2 regions of the Exiguobacterium sp. ZWU0009 genome follow, and region 2 is predicted to be linked to the other one. Evidence: riboswitches for the same ligand, from Rfam matches in the RefSeq annotation. Region 2 holds a riboswitch; the other holds the start of a gene.

Region 1 (10,375 bases), 440 kb from region 2:
TCCTGATTCGCACCAGTCGAACAAATGACGACATTATTATTCAATACCTTGATAACGTGGTACATTTGTTTATCCATTCGCTCTCAACCCAATCTGCTCTTACACATTTATTTAAAGACATTGTTTTTATTATAACGGTTTTTCAGACACGAAAAAAGCCTACTTACTCAAGTAGACTTTAAAACATTTGGTAACCGCTCTTACGCAAGAAGCGAATCGATAGACCGGCGATGATGATTCCGGCAAGACCAGCCGCGAACATCGTGATATCCGCTGTCTGTAGACCAGCAATCCGGTCCCCAAGATTCGGAATCGCTTCACGAGCATTCGTGAAGTATTCGAGCGTCGATTGGTTGTCAATCATCATGATGATGATGACCGGATAGAGTACGAGCATCACCCATGTACTCCGCAACAACATGTTTAAGATGAATCCGATACTGAAGAACATGACGAGATAAAGCACACTCCCGATCACGGCTTGAATGATATGCATACTGTTCCCCCTTTGAATCTCTTCTAGTATAACCGACAAAAAAGGCAAATGCACGAGTGTACATTTGCCTAAAACGTGAACTTAGAACTTCCCTTTTTTGATCGCAAGACCAAGTTTTTTCAGTTCGAAGAAGTGTTTGTTGTCGATGACTTTTTTCATGAACGATGCGTTACGGCCGTAGATCTTCTTACCGAAGACCATGCCGATACCGTCTTTATGACCAAGTGAAGCGACCGTTCCTTTGTTCTCGTACGTGAACGTCGATGTTTGACGACCAGCGATGAGTGCTGCGATGTTCTCAGCGACTTTGTGTGCTTGTTGTGTCGCGATTTGTGCAGTTGGTGGGTACGGACGGTTCGAACTTGGATCCATGACTGCTGAACAGTCACCGATCATGAAGACGTTGTCGTGTCCTGGAACACGGAGATCTTCTTCGACGACGACACGGTTACGCATTGCTTCGAAACCAGATGCTGCAACGACAGGGTTACCGCTGACGCCACCTGTCCAGATGATCGTGTTCGCTTCGATTGTTTCAGTTGTGTCGCCTTGAAGCGGACCGAATGTGACACTTCCTGGTCCACATTCCTTGATGCCGTTACCGAGTTTGAACTCGATGCCTTGACGCTCGAGCCATTTGTGTGCGTAGTTGACGAGATCTGCATCGAATCCTGGAAGGACTGTTGGTGCTGCCTCGATGTTGACGACACGAACGAGTTCGCGTGGGATATCATATTGTTTGCACAGTTCTGGAATACGGTTGACGAGTTCACCCATGAACTCGATTCCTGTGAATCCAGCACCACCAACAACGATCGTCAAGAGTGAACGATCTTGTGATCCTGTTGTTTTGTACTGTGCGAATGAGTAATCGATATGTTCCTTGATTTTACGGACGCTGTTCAACGAGCTGATTGTCAGCGCGTGTTCCTTCAATCCTTTGATACCGAATGTTTCAGGAACGCCACCGAGAGCAACGACAACGTAATCGTAAGGAACTGTTCCGCCATCTTGTAAGAGAACCGTTTTAGCAGCCGTATCGACTTTCTCAACGATACCTTTAACGAGTTTGACGCGTGACGGGTTGATGACATCATTGATGTAGATGCGCGCTTGCTCCGCAGACATCGTACCTGCAGCTGGTTCGTGCAACCAAGTTGTTTGGTAATGATAGTCGTGTTTGTTGATCAGCGTGATGTTCGCTTGATCGACGCCGAGTTTCTTTTGAAGGTTGACTGCTGTGATCAATCCACCGTAGCCCGCTCCAAGAATAACAATGTTAGGTGTGTTCATGTTCTGATACTCCTTACGAATCGTAGTTTTGTTGTGATTTTCTTCACATTCAATTACAGACGAATGCTCAAAAATTTTGTTCAAATAATGTTCACATGTCTATAAGCCTATTGAAACACTTTTTAGGAATGATTGCAAAAGAAAAATGTCATTTCCCTTAAAAAAATGTGAGATGTCCCGCACTTGCACCCTCACCCCCTACTTCCTATATAATAGACCTATCCAACGCTAGGAGGGAATCAGATGCACCAACCATATGATGTCACGATCATCGGCGGCGGTCCGGTCGGACTGTTCACCGCGTTTTATTCAGGGATGCGCCAGATGAAGACGAAGGTCATCGAGAGTCTACCTCAATTAGGTGGTCAACTCGCTACGCTTTATCCTGAAAAATATATATACGATATCGCCGGTTTTCCGAAAGTAAAAGCGCAGGAACTGGTCGATCGATTGCTTGAACAAGCAAATGAATTCGATCCGACGTACGTACTCGGTGAGACCGTCATTGCTTACGAACGCATGGATGACGGAATCATCCGCCTCGTCACGAACAAAGGCGAGCATTATACGAAGACCGTCATCTTGACGGCAGGAAACGGCTCGTTCGCTGCACGTCCACTCGGCGTCGCGGACGCAGAACGCTTCGAAGAGACGAACTTACACTATTTCGTCAACGACATGGAGCGTTTTAAGGATCGCCAAGTCGTCTTGCTTGGTGGCGGCGATTCAGCAGTCGACTGGTCATTGATGCTTGAACCGATCGCAAAATCCGTCACGCTCGTCCACCGTCGCGATAAGTTCCGTGCCCATGAACATTCGGTCGAACTGTTACACGATTCGTCCGTCAACGTCATGACACCATATACACTTGAATCGGTCACAGGTGAGACACACATCGAGACGCTGACGTTCAAACATGCTGAAAGCGGCGAAGTCGTTGTCGTTGCTGCTGACGATGTCGTCTGTAACTTCGGTTTCGTCTCGTCACTCGGACCGCTTAAAGAATGGGAAGTTGAATTCGAACGCAATTCGATTCGCGTCAACTCGAAGATGGAGACAGCGATTCCAGGTGTCTTCGCTTGTGGTGATATTGCGACTTACGAAGGACGCGTTAAACTGATCGCAACAGGATTCGGTGAAGCACCGATCGCCGTTAACCAAGCGAAGCTTCTCGTTGATCCATCTGCTCGTCACCCGCAACACTCGACGAGTCTGTTTGAAAAAGTAACGAATCATTCTTGAGATATATGTGAATGACTGCAAATGATGAGGGGTCGGATTCCGGATGACATACCGGAGCCCGACCTCTCATTTTCATGGAATCACACTTAAGATGTTGAAAACGTCCGATTTCATACGGATGATCTTTTAACAGGTATCCGATAAATCCGTTGTACGAGTTCGACTCCACCACGCTCAATCGTCGATTCTTCGAAGACCTGACCACCAAATCGTTCGTAAAACCGACACGCAGGATTATCTCGCAAGACAGAAACCTGCATCGTCTCATACTCCGCTAAATCATCAGCAATCTGGTGAAACAACGCTTTCCCGAATCCCTGCCCTTGAGACGCTTGTAAGACATAAATCGCATAGAGCTCCCCTTCACGCGCATCACTTCGATTCGGTCCGCCTTGCGCAAATCCGACGATTTCGTCTTCTGATTCCACAACATACACGCGCTCATCGACTAACGTCTGCTCCCATTGTTTCGTCCGTTTCGCATGCGACAACTGTGCTAAATACGGAGCCGGGATGATCCCTTGATACGTCTCGCGCCAGGCATCGATATGAACGCGCGCGATGGCTGACGCATCTTCAAGACGCGCTTTACGAATATTCATAACGCAATGATGAAGCGACGTGTTTCGCGTCCATTACGAACAGTCGGCTCGATTTCTCGTCCGCCGTTCGCTAAGATGACACGACGTGATGCTAGATTATCAACGCCACACGTCAGTAGCACTTGATCCAGTCCACGTTGTCGTGCTTCTTCAAGCGTCAATCGAAGACCAGTCGTCGCATACCCTTTCTGACGCTCAGATGGTCGGATCCCGTATCCGATATGTCCGCCGTATAACTTCAAGTTCTCCGTCAAATCATGCCGGAAGTTCAGCGCACCGACGATTCGTTGCCCGTCGACCATCCAGTACGTCGAATGGGTGACAAGACCCGGTCTGACCGTCGTCTCCATCTCCTTGAGTTCCGCAAAATAAGCGCCGAGCGGTTCATATGTGTCTCCGACTGCTTCCGGCACAATCGTTTCGCCCGACTCTCGCCAGTCTTCTAAAAAGGCGCGGTACTCTGTCTCCCACGCAAGAGTTGGTTTCATTAACTGCATCATTGATGATTGCGCACCTCCTCTTCAATCAAACGATCGAGCCAGTCATCGACATGTTGGAACAGATAGCCCGCTTGTTTCGCAGCTGTTGTATCCATATAGAAATCGCGTTCTGGCGCAAGCGGTGATTCATCCTCTCCTTTTGCGACGAGTTGACTTGTCGTTCCCGCAACGCGGTCGATTTTATCCAATAGGTCTTGAATCGATAAGACACCGTCACTTGCAGCATTGATCGGTCCCGTCAGTTCCGAGCGACCACACCACTCAAGAAAGGCAGCGGCTTCGTAACTTGAGATATAACCCATCTTTGCGTATGTGTTTTCAGCAACGATCGGACGGCTGCCAAGCGCCCGCTTGATATGAAAGACAAGTCGCTCCGTATAGTCATCGGGTCCGAGAACAACCGGGAAACGGACGGCAACGACTGGGAATGTCGCCCGTTGGAAGAAATAACTCTCCGCTTGGCGTTTCCCTTCGCCATATCCATGTTCCTTCTCAAGGTCATATTTCCCGGGAAACGGATTGTAGGCACGCTCGGTGATATTCGCACCACCGTCTTCATAGACAGACATCGTCGAAGTCAACACGTAGCGTCCGACTTTTCCTTCAAACGCGTCGACCGCGAGCTTTGCTTGATACGGCGTGAAACAGATATTGTCATAAATGACATCCCAGTGCTGTTGGCTCAAGTCCTTCATCGTACTACTCGACGTCCGATCCCCTTTAAAGAATGTCAAGCCCTTTGCGACCGGTGGAGTATGCTCACCGCGTGTGACGATCGTCACATCATCCCCCGAATCGGCTAACCGAATCGCTAAGCGTCGTCCGAAATAGCGTGTTCCCCCGAAGATCAATACTTTTCTCATCTTGAAGCCCTCCCTTTTCGTAGTAGCATTCACTCTCTTAATATTTCGAGTCAATGGAACAGGTCTCCTGTAGAAGGCAATAAAAAAATCGTGGACATCGTCCACGATTGGATTCATTAACAGCCACCCGGTGTCCCGGCATTCGTTGCCGTCCGGAACGATGTCCCGCAACCGCATGTTGCGATAGCATTCGGATTCGTGATCGTAAATCCGCCGCCGAGCATCGACTGCTTATAATCGATTTCCAGTCCTTTGACGACCGGATAATCTTTTTCGTCCACGATGACGGTCACGCCGTGCTGTTCGAAAACGAGATCCGTTTCTTTCTGTTGATCGAATCCCATTCCGTACGACAGACCACTACATCCACCACCTTGGACGAGCATCCGAAGATTCCGTTCATCTGCTGGTGCCTGCGCCATCATGTCCTGGACTTGTAACGCTGCTGCCTCCGTTAAATGGATCATGTCATCACCTTCCTTTTCTTTAGTATACGCAACTTTTGGGCGAATCGAAACCTAGTTGCTTGAAACTATCTTGAATTCGTTGTATAAATGGTATGTACAATAAAATAATCGTTCCATCTTCAGGGCAGGGTGAAATTCCCGACCGGCGGTAAACAACTCTTCTTGAGTTGAAGCCCGCGAGCGAATAGGGCGCTATTTGCTGATTCTGTGTAATTCAGGAGCCGACAGTATAGTCTGGATGGGAGAAGATGGCGGCATGAGTTTGAATTTGATCGATTTTTGCAACAATCGATTAGGTTTATTTAATGCGGACTTCTCCCCTGTTGATCTCATCAATAGGGGTTTCTTTATGGTCGCAGTCATGCCAATACTTCATCGAGAGGAACGAGCAAAAGGAGACAATACTCGTATGAAACGCACACAAAAAATGGTCACTCTGTCAATGTTAGGTTCAATCTCGTTTGTTCTTATGCTAATCAATTTTCCACTACCGTTCTTACCGAACTATCTGAAGATCGACTTCAGTGATGTTCCTGCTCTCGTCGCAGCGATCATGTTCTCACCGGTTGCAGGCGTCATCGTCGAAGCATTGAAGAACGTGTTGTACTATATCTTCCGCGGAAGTGGTGTTCCGGTCGGAGAATTCGCGAACTTTGCTGCAGGCGTCGCATTCGTACTTCCTGTCAGCTGGTTCTACCACAAAAAGAAATCAACACAAGGTCTCGCAACTGGCCTCGTCGCTGGTACGATCACGATGGCACTTGGTCTTGCGATCCTCAACTATATCTTGATCCTGCCAGCGTATGCATGGTTCCTCGGTATGGACTACATGGCGGATCCAGCTGTCAAATGGACAGCGATCACAGCCGGTATCTTACCGTTTAACGTTATCAAGGCGTTGTTCATCTCGGCACTCTTCATTCCACTGTTCTTGAAACTAAGACCATGGATGATGCGCCGTCAACAATCTGCCTGATCCGAAAAGCTGCGCCCGCTGACGGACACGAATCCCCTCGTTCAGATGAACGAGGGGATTTTTTGGCTGTCTTTGTTTACAGCTCGTTCTCTTCGATTTTCAGGTAAATCTTCTCGAGCAACTCTTCCGGTGTTTCGCCTACGACGGTCTCACCATCGACGAGACAAAAATGATCGAGCGAACAAATGCCACAATAGCCTAGGCAACCGTATTCGACGACATCGACATTCGGGTCACGTTCGAGTTGCTCCATGACGACCTGTGTACCAGCTGCTAAGTTACTGATACAAAATTCAATAATCGGATTCACTTTTTTTCCTCCTTCAAGCAGGAAACGACCTGCCTCATGTCGTATTATACAAGGTCAGACTGATTTAGGGGAACTAAGGGGGATTTTACGTTATGAAGCAATTGGTCGTACTCGGCGGAGGATATGGTGGAATGCGGATTTGTGAGCGGTTCAAGGACGAGGAAGTTGCCGTCACGCTCGTCGACCGTCTACCATACCACGCACTCAAAACGGAATATTACGCACTCGCAGCAGGTACATTATCAGATCGGGATGTCCGGATTGAATTTCCGGAGGGGAAACATCTTACTTATAAATATGGACATGTCATCAAAATCTCACCGGAGACGAATACGGTCCACCTGCAGGACGGATCAGAATTATTTTATGATGACTTGATCATCGCTCTCGGTTGTGAGGATAAATACCACAACATTCCGGGTGCTCAAGAGTTTACATACAGCATCCAGACACTTGAAGAATCAAGGAAGACACAGCAAGCAATTTGCGGTCTGTCACCGGGATCCGTCGTCTCGATCGTCGGTGCTGGTCTATCTGGTGTTGAACTTGCCAGTGAACTGCATGAGAGCCGGAAAGATTTAACGATCCGTCTGTTCGACCGCGGACCATCCGTCTTGTCGTTCTTATCGGACAAAGTCTCATCTTACGTTCAAGAATGGTTCGAGGAGCATGACGTAGAGGTCATCAATAATTCGAACGTCACGCTCGTCACGGCGGACGACGTGCGAAATGGCGACGATACGTATCCATCCGACTTAACGATTTGGACGGCAGGTACGCAGCCGGTCAAGGTCGTTCGTGATCTCGGCTTTGCTGCAGACAGTGGCGGTCGGATCAAATTGACGGCACATCATCACGTACCGGAATACGATAATGTCTTTGTCATCGGCGATTGTGCCAGCTTGCCGTATGCACCAAGTGGTCAACTTGCAGAACATCAAGCAGAACAAGTCGTTGACGTCTTGCAAGCGAAATGGCAAGGGAAGAAATTGCCGAAGCTGCCAGAAATCAAACTGCGTGGGATGCTCGGCTCGCTCGGAAAATCAGATGGTTTTGGGATCGTCATGGGCAAACAAGCACTGACGGGGAAAGTCCCACGTCTCTTGAAGTCCGGTGTCTTATGGAAACACAAAAAGATTAAATGAGCAAAAGAGGTGTCCCGAGCTTCGGGATACCTCTTCTTCGTTCACCCCGTCTGACTTAACTTCGCATCGATCGCCGCCGTGATCGTCTTCAGCTTGACGTACCCCTCGTCAATCATCTCATCATCAAGCACGATCAATGGATAAAAATAGACATCCTCTTTTAAGGCTTCCGTCCATTGATCCGCTGTCGCTGTCTCGAAATCGACATAGCGTAGCGTCATCGCTTGCTCATATTTCCGTCCGAGGACGGCTTGGAGCCAACTGAACGTCTCTTCCGAGCTGGGTGCCCCGACACAACTCGGACAAGTGACCGCTGTTCCGTAGACCGTGATTTCCATCTTGAAGTCCCCCTTTTCAATTCTCTCCTCTTTAGTATACAAGTTTTCCAGATTGAGAACATTTTTCAACCCTGTTACAATGAAATTATACGAAAGGATGTGTTTACGCATGGAAATGTTTGATCAAGTGAATGAAGTTCTTGAAAAATTGCGTCCGTTCCTTCTTCGTGATGGAGGAGACGTTGAACTCGTAGATGTAGAAGACGGAATCGTAAAACTCCGTTTGATGGGAGCTTGTGGTAGCTGCCCAAGTTCAACAATCACATTGAAGGCCGGTATCGAACGTGCCCTTCTTGAAGAAGTCGCTGGCGTCGTTGAAGTCGAACAAGTCTTCTAATACATGAAATCCCGAACGAATTCTCGTTCGGGATTTTTTGATTCATAGAATCCATTCGGCTAACGTATCGACCATATATGTCGGTTGACGATCCTGACCTTGAATGAAGACGGGTGTATGGACGCCAGAATTGACGTGCATCGTCCGGATGCCTCCATTGATTCCGAACAGAATATCCGTATGGTAGTTATCCCCGACCATGATGACGTCTTCTTTCGATAGACCAATCATCTCCGTTGCGATATCGACCATGACCGGTTCCGGTTTACCGATGAAGAACGGTTCCTTCTCCGTCGTCACGCGTAGGACGGACGTCAAGGCACCGTTTCCTGGTAAGAAACCGCGTTCTGTCGGAATGGCGATGTCACCATTCGTCGAGATGAAACGAGCACCGGCACGAATCGCAAGGGCACCGACAGCGAGTTTTTCATACGTGATCTGACGGTCGAGACCGATGACGACGTAGTCTGCCGCTTCGGTTGCGACGACGTCTAACCCTTCCCGTTCAAGCGCATCAATCAGTCCTGTTTCTCCGATGGCATAGACGCGCGCTTTCGGTGACAGATCAGCGATATAACGACCAGTCGCCATCGCACTCGTTAAGACGTGCTTCGCATCAGAATGAACACCCATCCCGCGTAATTTCTCTGCCACGGCTTCTGCCGTCATCGACGCATTATTCGTCACGAACAAATACGGAATGCCTTCTGCTTGCAGACGATTGACGAAATCGACCGCTTCTTTTACCGGTTCCGTTCCGTTGTACATCGTTCCATCTAAATCAAATAAATAGCCTTTTGCCTTCATCCTGACTCACTCCTCGTTTGGTAAAAATGCAGACACCGGTCCGAGTTCTGTCTCGATATACCGGCGAATCGCTTCTGGGAAACGACGTAGTTCTGCTTCCTCTGTCTCTAGTACCGCCCGAATCTCCGCCATACTCGATTGTGTGAATGACCGGACGATCAACGTACGTAATGCAACAAGCTTCTTCAGACTCGTCGCGAGCGGTCCATCGATCACCTTCTCATCTTCTAAAATGAGGATGATATCTTCATAACTTCCCGGATCCCGCATGATGAATCCATCAATCATACTGTTTCCGATGTCGATGACACTCTCGATGACTAAAAAACCGATTCGCTCCATAGCCAGTGCTGTCGTCACCGGATCCCCCGTAACTTCCTTACTTTGTCGAAGTGCCGTCTCATAACAGACGACCGTCTCTTCGATTTTTTGACGATTGACGAAATACATCTTCATTCCCCCTCACATCCTCCATTTTATCGTTATCCGGCAATCCTGAAAAGCAGAAAGGTCATTTGCATCACATTCCCCAATGTGTTATCCTCAATTTAGATTTTTGCTGAAAATAGTATGTCACATTGGTGACGTGGAGGTTATATACATGGAACGGGAACTCGCACTGGAAATCGTACGCGCTACGGAAGCAGCAGCACTAGCTTCTGCTCAATGGATTGGTCGCGGCAAGAAAAATGAAGCGGATGATGCAGCAACGACTGCAATGCGCGAAGTCTTGAACACGGTCAACATGAACGGAACGGTCGTCATCGGTGAAGGCGAACTCGACGAAGCACCGATGCTTTTCATCGGCGAACGTGTCGGAACAGCAAACGGTCCAATCGTTGACATCGCTGTCGACCCACTCGAAGGTACGAACATCGTTGCCAAAGGTCTCGGTAATGCGATGGTCGTCATCGCCGTCGCCGATCAAGGTGCCCTGCTCCACGCACCCGATATGTATATGGATAAATTAACAGTTGGACCAAACTTAAAAGGGCACGT
Region 2 (10,375 bases):
GATCAAACTCGGTGTCAGCGGTTCAGACACACAAGTTTGGGACTATGTCGCGAAAAAAGCAGAAAAGGAGGGCATCAAAATCGAGCTCGTCAAGTTCTCCGATTATGTCCAGCCGAACATGGCACTGGCTGAGGGTGAGATCGACGCCAATGCCTTCCAGACGATTTCCTACTTCAACGCCTTCAAGAAGGAACACAAGTTGAAGCTGTCACCGATCGCGACGACCGTCATTGCACCGATGGGGATCTACTCGGATAAATACAAGGATGTCAAAGACATTCCGGTCGGCGGAAAAATCGCCGTTCCGAACGAAGCGACGAACATGGGGCGCGCCCTCTTGTTACTGCAAGAAGCCGGTCTGATCAAGTTACCGGACGACTTCGACGGCAACGGTTCAGTCGATAAGATCGTCGGGAATCCGAAGAAACTGAAAATCGTCCCGATCGTCGCCGGGCAAACGCCACGCGTCTTACCGGACGTCGCGGCATCAATCATCAACAATGGCATTGCCGTTGACGCTGGCTTCAATCCCATCAAGGACTCGATCGTCCATGAGAACGAGACAGCAAAACCATACATCAATATCATCGCAACACGGACGGAAGACAAAAACAAAAAAGAATTGAAAAAAATCGCGTCGCTTTACCAACAAAAAGATGTCGCGGCTTTCATCAAAAAAGAATACAAAGGTAGTACGATCCCGACGTTCGTTCCACTAAGCGACATCGGCGAATAAATTCAAAAGGAGAGTGGACTATATGACGACACCAGTACGCACGACATGGGTAGAGACGATTGAACAAGACATCGAACAAAAACGAGAATCGTATCTTGAGACGAGTCACCGGATTCATGCGACACCGGAAATCGGGAACGAGGAATTCTTTGCTTCGCGGCTCCATGCGGAACGTCTGACGGCTGAAGGATTTACGGTAGAACTTGGTGTCGCGGGGCACGATACAGCATTTTTCGCGAAGAAGTCGAGCGACCGATCAGGCGCAACGATTGCCTTTCTGGCAGAATACGATGCGTTGCCAGGCATCGGGCACGCATGCGGTCATAATATCATCGGTACGACGAGTGTTGCGGCAGCGATCGCACTTAGTAAAGTGCTCGATGAAGTCGGTGGAAGTGTCGTCGTGCTGGGAACACCGGCCGAAGAAGGTGGACCGAACGGTAGTGCGAAAGGTAGTTTCGTCAAACATCAGTTGCTGGAAGGAATCGATGCAGCCTTAATGGTCCATCCGTCCGGACAAACACGGATCACGGGTTCTTCGCTTGCAGTCGATCCGCTCGACTTTGCCTTTACTGGTCGTCCGGCGCATGCTGCGGCGTCACCGGAAGAAGGCATCAATGCTCTCGACGCGGTCATCCAACTCTTCAACGGCATCAATGCCTTACGTCAGCAGTTACCGGACGATGTCCGGATCCACGGAATCATCACGCATGGTGGCGATGCACCGAACATCATCCCGGAATACGCAAAAGCACGTTTCTTCATCCGGGCGACGACACGGGAACGACTGAATGCCGTCACGGAAAAAGTCAAAGCCGTTGCTGAAGGCGCGGCACTCGCGACCGGGGCGACGCTTGACGTCATCGCTTTCCAAAATGAAGTCGATAACCTCGTCTTCAACCGGGCGTTCGACCGTCTGTTCCAAGAAGAAGCAGAGGCGCTCGGCGAAATCGTTCACTTGGACGAACGCCCGGGTCTTGGCTCGACGGATGCCGGTAACATCAGTCAAGTCATCCCGACAATCCATCCGTATATCAAGATTGGACCAGATGATCTCGTCGCCCATACGGAAGCGTTCAAAGAAGCGGCACGTTCAGAAGCAGGAGATGAAGCATTAATCACGGGGGCAAAAATCCTCGCTCGGACAGCACTTCGTGTCCTTGCGGATGAACGGACGCGCGGGGCGATTGCTCAAGAATTCCACGACCGGAAGAACGGGTATTTGTAAGCGGAAAACAACGACTGGACACACTGTTATCAGGTGATCCAGTCGTTTTTGCGATGTAGTCGATGACGAATTGGTGAGAGATGACAGAACTGGAGCGAAATCAAAAAAGAGACAAGACAGAAGCATTTGCGCTTTGTTTTCTTGAAAAAGATATGCTAGGCTAAAGTTGTATAACTCAATAATCCAGTTCTTCGGGGTAGGGTGAAAATCCCAACCGGCGGTGATGCGATCAATCGATCGACGAGCCCGCGACCCATGATGTACGCATCATGGCTGACTTGGTGAGATTCCAGGGCCGACGGTAAAGTCCGGATGGGAGAAGAACGAAACGACGCGATTCAAGCTGTTTTCTGAAAAAATGTTTTCAGGAGACGGTCTCTTTCTGCATGAAAAAATGCAGGGAGCGAACCGTGTATTTCGTGAACCCTTCTATACAGACGCCCCTTTTTCAAGGGGCGTCTTTTTTTCATTTGAAAGGAGTGAACGCGATGTCACAGATGATGAGTTATGCCATGCAATTAGCACATATGTTACACGGACAAACAAGTCCGAATCCAAGTGTCGGCTGTGTCATCGTCAAACAAGGACGCATCATTGGCTTTGGTGCACATCGGTTTGCCGGTGGTCCGCACGCGGAAGTCGAAGCCTTGCGAATGGCAGGAGAAGCCGCCCGTGGTGCTGATCTCTACGTGACGCTTGAGCCGTGCAATCATCACGGTAAGACACCACCATGCACGGAAGCGATTCTACAAGCCGGAATCAAACGGGTCTTCGTCGCAACGGAAGACAAACATGCGATCGTCGCCGGTTCAGGAATCAAACGCCTACAAGACGCGGGACTCGAAGTCGAGGTCGGCTTGTTACGACATGAGGCAGAAGCTCTCTACACGGAATTCTGGAAGACGATCGAACGAAAACGTCCGACCGTGACCGTCAAAATCGCTCAGACGATGAACGGGATCGCAGCGACAGGTGAACAACGCTGGATCACGTCAGAAGAAGCACGCGAGAACGGTCGCGCCCTGCGCGGACGCCACGATGCAATCCTCGTCGGCAGTGAGACGGTCCTTATCGATGATCCGGCACTGACATTACGCGCGGCGTCAGGCATCGAACCGATTCGAGTAATCGTCGATCGCCGTGGTCGGGTCCCGGAGACGGCGCAAGTCTTCCACGATGGTAAAAATCCAACCTACTGGCTGACGAGTGTTCCGCGGGTCAGTCATGATCAAGTGACAGTCCTCGTCGGTGAATATGAGACGCCAGAAGCGATTTTGAAACGCTTATACGAACAAGACATCCGCAGTGTCTTGATTGAAGGTGGACCAACGATTCAAGCCGCTTTCCTTGAGGCGGATCTCGTCGATCGGCTTGAAGTCTATCAAGCCCCATCGATTTTTGAAGGCAATGCCTGGAACAGTCAACACGATATCGAAGATCGGTTTCAAATCGACCAAATCGAAACGGTCGGACCGGATCTCCATCTGACGTACATCCGAAAGGAGGAGACGACATGTTCACCGGATTGATTGAAGAAGTCGGGACCTTAAAACGAAAGATTCCGCGACCGAATGGATTAGCGCTTGAAATTGAAGCGCACCGGGTGCTCGAAGGAACGAAGATTGGTGACAGCATCGCCGTCGACGGGATTTGTTTGACCGTCACGTCGATGAGCCCGACTGGTTTTACGGCCGATGCCGTCCATGACACGATTCGGTCAACAGCCCTCGGCACGTACCGGGTCGGCAGCCCGTTGCAACTTGAACGGGCGATGCCAGCAGACGGTCGCTTCGGCGGTCATTTCGTCAGTGGACATATCGACGGCACAGCACGGCTGATTAGTCGGCGACCGGATGGAGAAGCGATGGTCTATACGTTTGATGTCGGATCGTGGCAAAAGTATTGTATTCCAAAAGGCTCGATCGCAATCAACGGCACGAGCCTGACGTTGCAACGCGTCACGCCGGAAACAATCTCGATTTCATTAATTCCGCACTCACGTCAAGTGACGACGTTTGATCGATTGGCAAGCGGTGCAGTCGTCAATATCGAGTGTGACATGATGGCGAAACATCTCTATCATTTCACGCAGCATGAGAAGCAGACGGACTGGGCAGCATTCTTAGGAGGCGACATGTAATGAATGGATTCGACTTGATTGAAGACGCAATAGAAGATTTGAAGAACGGACGACCGATCATCGTCTGTGATGATGAGGACCGTGAGAATGAGGGCGATCTCGTCATGCTCGCGGAACACGCGACACCAGAAAACATCAACTTCATGATCACGCATGGAAAAGGACTCGTCTGCGTACCAGTCAGTCCGCGGATTGCACAACGACTCGAACTTGCTCCGATGACAGCGAATAATACGGACCCACATGGGACGGCATTCACACTCAGTATCGATCATGAAGACGCGAAAACCGGTATCAGCGCTGAAGAACGGTCGCTAACGATCCAGCGGATGCTAATCGATGGACCGGAACGGTTTAAACGACCAGGTCATATCTTCCCGTTGATCGCAAAAGAAGGCGGTGTCCGGGAACGACGCGGACATACGGAAGCGGGCGTTGATCTTGCCCGTCTTGCCGGCAGCGATGAGATCGCCGTCATCTGTGAAATCATCAAGGAAGACGGCACGATGGCACGTGTGGATGATCTACTTCTCTATAAGGAAGAACACGGTTTAAAACTGATTACGATCGAAGCACTCGTCGCGTACCTCGAGCGTCCATTGACGCGGGAAGCGGAAGTATTACTTCCGACGACGTTCGGAGCTTTCCGGATGATCGGCTATACGACGCAAGACGATAAAGAACACGTCGCTGTCTTGTCGGGTGAAGCGCACGACGGCATGCTCGTCCGGCTGCACTCGGAATGCCTGACGGGGGACGTCTTCGGTTCGAAGCGTTGCGATTGTGGACCGCAACTCGATGCGGCACTCGAACGGATCGAACGAGAAGGTGGAGCCGTCTTGTATTTACGTCAGGAAGGACGCGGCATCGGTCTGATGGCGAAGTTAAAAGCGTACGAGTTACAAGAACAAGGACTTGATACAGTCGAAGCGAACCATGCACTCGGTTATCCGACGGACATGCGTGACTATACGGTCGCGGCCAACATGTTGCGCGATCTAGGCGTGACGAAGATCCGCTTGATGACGAATAATCCGGATAAACAACGGGTGCTCGAACAAGAAGGGATCGAAGTCATCGAACGTGTACCCCATCAAGTACCGGCTGAACCAGAAAATCAGCGCTATCTGAAAACAAAACAAACGAAACTCGGGCACTGGCTCGACATCCAAGGAGGACACACATCATGATCTACGAAGGTTTCTTAACAGGAGAAGGACTACGCGTCGCAATCGTCGCAGCACGTTTTAACGAATTGATCACATCAAAACTCGTCGGTGGAGCAAACGACGCTTTCCGCCGCCACGGTGTTGCAGCGGATGCTGTCGATACAGCGTGGGTTCCTGGGGCATTTGAGATTCCACTCGTCGCGGAAAAGTTAGCGAAAAGCGGCAAGTATGACGCAGTCATCACACTTGGCGCCGTCATCCGTGGGGCGACGTCACACTATGATTACGTCTGTAACGAAGTCGCGAAAGGTGTCGCGAATGCATCACGCGACACAGGCGTACCGATCATCTTCGGTGTCCTGACGACGGATTCGATCGAGCAAGCAGTCGAACGTGCCGGTACGAAAGCTGGGAACAAAGGTTACGAAGCAGCGGTTTCTGCAATCGAGATGGCGAATCTTTTACGGACGATTTAACAAATCAGAAACAGGCTGATGGAAGCTTCCGTCAGCCTGTTTTTTTGCAAAAATCTCACGAGCACTGAACCAAATTTCAAAAAAAGGATAGTAGATTTGAAATTTGAGGGTTCGTTTTAAAGGAGAACGGTAATGGTCTACTAAAGAAACTTTGAAACATTTTCCAATGTTTTTCGTAAATCAGGGTAACGCGTATAAAGGAGGAAATGAATATGAAGAAAACAAGGTGGGTAGCAGCCGGGATTGTCGCAGCATCGATTGGACTTGCCGGATGCCAAGATGGACAGACGGATTCAGGTAGTGGCAGCGGATCTGGTTCGAAGAAGTCGGGGGAACTCTCGAACACAGAGCTGTTAAAGAAAGCGACAGCCGCTCAAGAGGACATCAAATCGTTCCACATGGACGGAACAGTCAGCTCTAAAGCAGGTGAGATGGCGATGGATCAGAAGGTTTCAGCAGATATCATTCAAAAGCCACTCGCGATGAAGCAGACGATGACGATGAAAAATCCTGAAGACGGGAAAGACGTGACGATTGAAAGTTACATCGTTGACGATAAAATGTATCTCTCGCAAAACGGACAATGGATCGTTCAAGATGTGTCGGAGCTAGGCGAGATGGTCGAAGCGATGGAATCATCGGCATCGACGGAACAAAACTTGCAGCTCCTAAAGAAATACAAAGATAATTGGACAGCGAAAAAAGAGGGCGATGTCTATCAAATCGACGTTAAGCTGAGTGGGGATGACCTGAAAGCCTTCATGAAGGATTCACTCGAACAGACAGGACAGATGGCGCAGATGAAAGATGCGATGGATAGCATCGATTATAAAAAGATGAACTACAAGATGACGTATGACGCGAAGACGTTCTATCCGAAGTCACTCGACATGGATATGGTATTTGCGATTGAAAAAGAGACCGAGTTCAATATGAAGAACGAGTCGACATTCTCGAAATTCAATGAGATCGACGAAATCAAACTACCAGCAGAAGCAAAAGATGCGCAACCGCTCACAGGTGCCGGTCAATAAAAAACAAGCCCCTCTCTTCTGATCTGAAGACGAGGGGCTTGTCGTTTAGACTTGGAACTGGCGTAAGACCTCTTTTAGTGACTCCGCCTGTTGTTGACTGACGGAAGTCTGGTTGTGCACATCCCGGAATGCTTGAACGGAATGATTGATTTGTTCCGACATTGATTGTGTGCCTTGCGCTCCATCGTTGACGGTGACGGCGACATCATGGATGACACCGAGCATGTTTGCTGTAAGTTCCTGGAGTTGACCGGCTTGAGCGGCGAAGTGTTCCGCTGCATCACCGAATAATTGTGCGTCATTTCGATACTGAACGGAGGCGTCTTCGAATAAATCATAGTCCTTAACGACCTTCGTATCGATGAAGGAGAGCATCTCACCGGAAGCAGCGTTTAAATGTTCAACGGACTCGATGACGGAAATCGAGACGTCTTGGATTTGTTCGACGGTATCCCGGCTACTTTCAGCAAGTTTACGAATCTCATCGGCGACGACGGCGAAGCCACGACCGACTTCACCAGCGCGTGCTGCTTCAATCGAAGCGTTAAGGGACAATAGGTTTGTTTGTGCGGCGATTGAGAGAATCGCATCCGATAAGACGGAAATTTCTTTGACGGCTTTCGCACGTGTCATCGCGTCCTCGAGTTTACTTTTCGTCTCGGCAAGGATGTGATTCGCGGTCTGTTTCGCTTCTGTCGCGACGACTTGAAGCGATTCAGCACGCCCGCCGACTTCTTGTGCCCGTTTTCCATTTGCTTCTGCGCCGGAGACGATATCATGAATCGTCGCTTCCATATCGACAGCAGACGAGTTCATCTCTTCGGCAGAGGCGGCTGTCTCCTGCATACCGGCTGATAAGTTTTCGATCGTATGGGAAGTCGACGCCATATCCTGATCGAGTTCGCTGATTCGACCGGAGACGTGATGTGAGGTCGATACGACGTGGGTTGCTGTATCATCGACTTGAATGATGATCGTCCGTAAGTGGGCGATGAATTGATTCATCGACTGGGCGATTTGTCCGATTTCATCATCACGCACGACGTCGAGTTGAGCCGTCAAGTCGCCGCCTTGTGTTGCCAGTTCATGCGTTTTCGCCTGCAGTTGACGGAGTGGAACGAAGATCGAGCGTAAAATCAAGACGGTGAAGATGACACCGAGTAATCCGACGACACCGATGATCGTGAAGAGAAGGATATGAGCTGTATTGGCAGAACTTGTGATGGCATCACCATTTATTTTCGCTTGTTGATTATTGTATTTCACGATTTTCGTTAATTGATCAGAGACAGCGAAGTATGAATCACGACTCTCACCTTCATAATAGGTGACTGCTTCTTTTTGGGTTTCTGGTGTACTGAGGGCGAGAAGACGATCAGTCGTCTCATTGAAAGTTTGCCATTTTTTCGTGAGATCATTGAACAGTTCGCGATCGCTTTTTAAATAAATCGTTTTCTCGTATTTCGCGAGATTCGCGTCAACGGTCGCTAAACCGTCTTTGACACGCTTATCATAACCGGCTTTGATCTCTGGATCATTTTCTTGAATGTGTAATAATTCGACACGTCGCAAATCAGACAGTGCCGTGTTCGTTTCATGGGATAAGTTCAGACCAGGAATCCAGGAGGACGTGATGGTCTGACTCTGTTTGTCGACGTGGTCGAGCGAGAATCCGCCGTACAGTCCGACGCCAATCAAGCTTAGCAAAAGGATGGAGGACAATAAGATAAGCTTCGTTTTAATCTTCATATGATTCGCTCCTTTTTTGCAAGATGAACTATTTATTTTCTTGATTATACCTTCACAAGTAAAAAATTTACTTATTATCAAAAAAATTAAAACGTAAAATAGTTTCATGAAAAAATAGTTTGACAATTATCAGTAAATTCTGAAAAAATGGTAAGGAACTACATATCTCATAAAGGGAGGTAAGACGAATGGGAAATTCATTTAGTGAGTGGATTAGTGCGGTGTCCGATATCGTATGGGGACCACCGTTACTCATTCTGTTGGTCGGTACGGGGATTTACTTGACGATTCGCTTAGGATTCATTCAAATTACCAAACTGCCGTATGCGCTGAAGCTTGCGTTTTCAAAGCATCAGGACGATAAGTCAGAAGGTGACATCAGTCACTTTCAAGCGTTGATGACGGCACTGGCTGCGACCGTCGGTACGGGAAATATCGTCGGTGTCGCAACCGCCGTCGTCCTCGGGGGACCAGGCGCGATCGTCTGGATGTGGCTGTCCGGTCTGTTCGGGATGGCGACGAAATACGCGGAAGCGATTCTTGCCGTCAAATATCGTGTCGTTGATGAAAAAGGACAGATGGCAGGGGGACCGATGTATTACCTCGAGCGTGGACTGAAGCAGAAATGGCTCGGTGTCTTGTTTGCCGCGTTCGCTTCGATCGCTGCGTTCGGGATCGGAAACGGGGTCCAGACGAACTCGGTCGCCCTCGCGATGAAATCAACGTTTGATGTGCCACTTTACGTGACGGGGATCGTATTGATGGTACTGACGGGTGTCGTCATTCTCGGTGGGGTCAAGTCAATCGGGAAAGTCGTCAGTCTGTTCGTTCCGTTCATGATTTTCTTCTATGTCGGAAGTGGCTTGCTGATTCTCATCATGAACTATGATCTGATTCCAGGTGCGATTTCAACGATCTTCAGTAGTACGTTCTCAAACGAGGCAATCACGGGTGGGGCAATCGGGGCGGCAATTCGTTACGGTGTCGCGCGTGGTGTCTTCTCGAACGAAGCAGGACTTGGTTCAGCACCGATCGCAGCCGCTGCTGCGAAGACGGACTTCCCGGGGCGTCAAGCGCTCGTCTCGATGACGCAAGTGTTCCTCGATACATTGGTCGTCTGTTCGATCACGGGCCTGACGCTCGTCATGGGAGGGCAGCTCGATACGAAATTGGAGGGTGTTGAATTGACGACGGCGAGCTTCGAAGTCTTCCTCGGTCCTGCTGGGAAATACATCGTTACGATCGGTCTCGTCATGTTCGCTTACTCGACGGTCCTTGGGTGGTCATATTATGGGGAAAAATCGATCTATTATCTGTTTGGTCAAAAATCAATCCTACCGTACCGCATCCTGTTCGTCTTAGTCGCCGGAGCGGGTGCGATGACGACGAACTTGAACATGGTCTGGGCGATTTCCGATGTCTTCAACGGATTGATGGCGATTCCGAACTTGATTGGTTTAATTGGATTGTCTGGTGTCGTTATTGCCGAGACACGACTGTTCCGCGAACAGTTGAAACGAGAAGAAGCGAATCGGAAGGTTTCGTAGGATACATGCTCTAAAAACGAGTTCGTGTATGATGAAGTATGAGAAAAGGGAGATCACGTTCCGGGTCATGTACTCGGATGGTGATTTCCCTTTTTATTTGATCAAGAGAACAACGAGAGATGCATCACTTTTTACGATAAAGCATCAAGGATTCATAAGGACGTAACGTCAGAGTTTGACCCTCTGTCTGTATCTGCTGATAATTGTGAATCAACACCGTATAGTCCGACCCGTCACGAGGTAACGTGAACGTCGTGTCTGTTCCGTAGAAGTTCGAAACGACAAGCAACTCTTCC

The links. Region 2 has a riboswitch for FMN ahead of ribD (bifunctional diaminohydroxyphosphoribosylaminopyrimidine deaminase/5-amino-6-(5-phosphoribosylamino)uracil reductase RibD). Riboswitches for the same ligand answer to the same signal wherever they lie in the genome.
Region 1: linked by a shared signal. The riboswitch ahead of L985_RS12920 (ECF transporter S component) and the one ahead of ribD (bifunctional diaminohydroxyphosphoribosylaminopyrimidine deaminase/5-amino-6-(5-phosphoribosylamino)uracil reductase RibD) in region 2 are both predicted to bind FMN.

The regions. Positions count from the first base shown of each region.
Region 1 covers NZ_CP018057.1:2,473,422-2,483,796, forward strand. Annotated here, with positions in the region: gene glcT (glucose PTS transporter transcription antiterminator GlcT) at 1-77, opposite strand, end outside; gene L985_RS12885 (YuiB family protein) at 179-496, opposite strand; gene L985_RS12890 (NAD(P)/FAD-dependent oxidoreductase) at 578-1,789, opposite strand; gene L985_RS12895 (NAD(P)/FAD-dependent oxidoreductase) at 2,033-3,031, shown strand; gene L985_RS12900 (GNAT family N-acetyltransferase) at 3,142-3,633, opposite strand; gene L985_RS12905 (GNAT family N-acetyltransferase) at 3,630-4,133, opposite strand; gene L985_RS12910 (NAD-dependent epimerase/dehydratase family protein) at 4,130-4,996, opposite strand; gene L985_RS12915 (HesB/IscA family protein) at 5,113-5,463, opposite strand; FMN riboswitch at 5,575-5,717, shown strand; gene L985_RS12920 (ECF transporter S component) at 5,873-6,439, shown strand; gene L985_RS12925 (YuzB family protein) at 6,516-6,749, opposite strand; gene L985_RS12930 (NAD(P)/FAD-dependent oxidoreductase) at 6,842-7,894, shown strand; gene L985_RS12935 (DUF1462 family protein) at 7,936-8,232, opposite strand; gene L985_RS12940 (NifU family protein) at 8,342-8,569, shown strand; gene L985_RS12945 (TIGR01457 family HAD-type hydrolase) at 8,612-9,376, opposite strand; gene L985_RS12950 (DUF86 domain-containing protein) at 9,383-9,826, opposite strand; gene glpX (class II fructose-bisphosphatase) at 9,978-10,375, shown strand, end outside.
Region 2 covers NZ_CP018057.1:2,917,548-2,927,922, reverse strand. Annotated here, with positions in the region: gene L985_RS15075 (MetQ/NlpA family ABC transporter substrate-binding protein) at 1-736, shown strand, start outside; gene L985_RS15070 (M20 family metallopeptidase) at 759-1,964, shown strand; FMN riboswitch at 2,148-2,292, shown strand; gene ribD (bifunctional diaminohydroxyphosphoribosylaminopyrimidine deaminase/5-amino-6-(5-phosphoribosylamino)uracil reductase RibD) at 2,453-3,493, shown strand; gene ribE (riboflavin synthase) at 3,478-4,104, shown strand; gene ribA (GTP cyclohydrolase II) at 4,104-5,294, shown strand; gene ribH (6,7-dimethyl-8-ribityllumazine synthase) at 5,291-5,749, shown strand; gene L985_RS15045 (DUF6612 family protein) at 5,962-6,783, shown strand; gene L985_RS15040 (methyl-accepting chemotaxis protein) at 6,829-8,532, opposite strand; gene L985_RS15035 (alanine/glycine:cation symporter family protein) at 8,721-10,079, shown strand; gene treC (alpha,alpha-phosphotrehalase) at 10,204-10,375, opposite strand, start outside.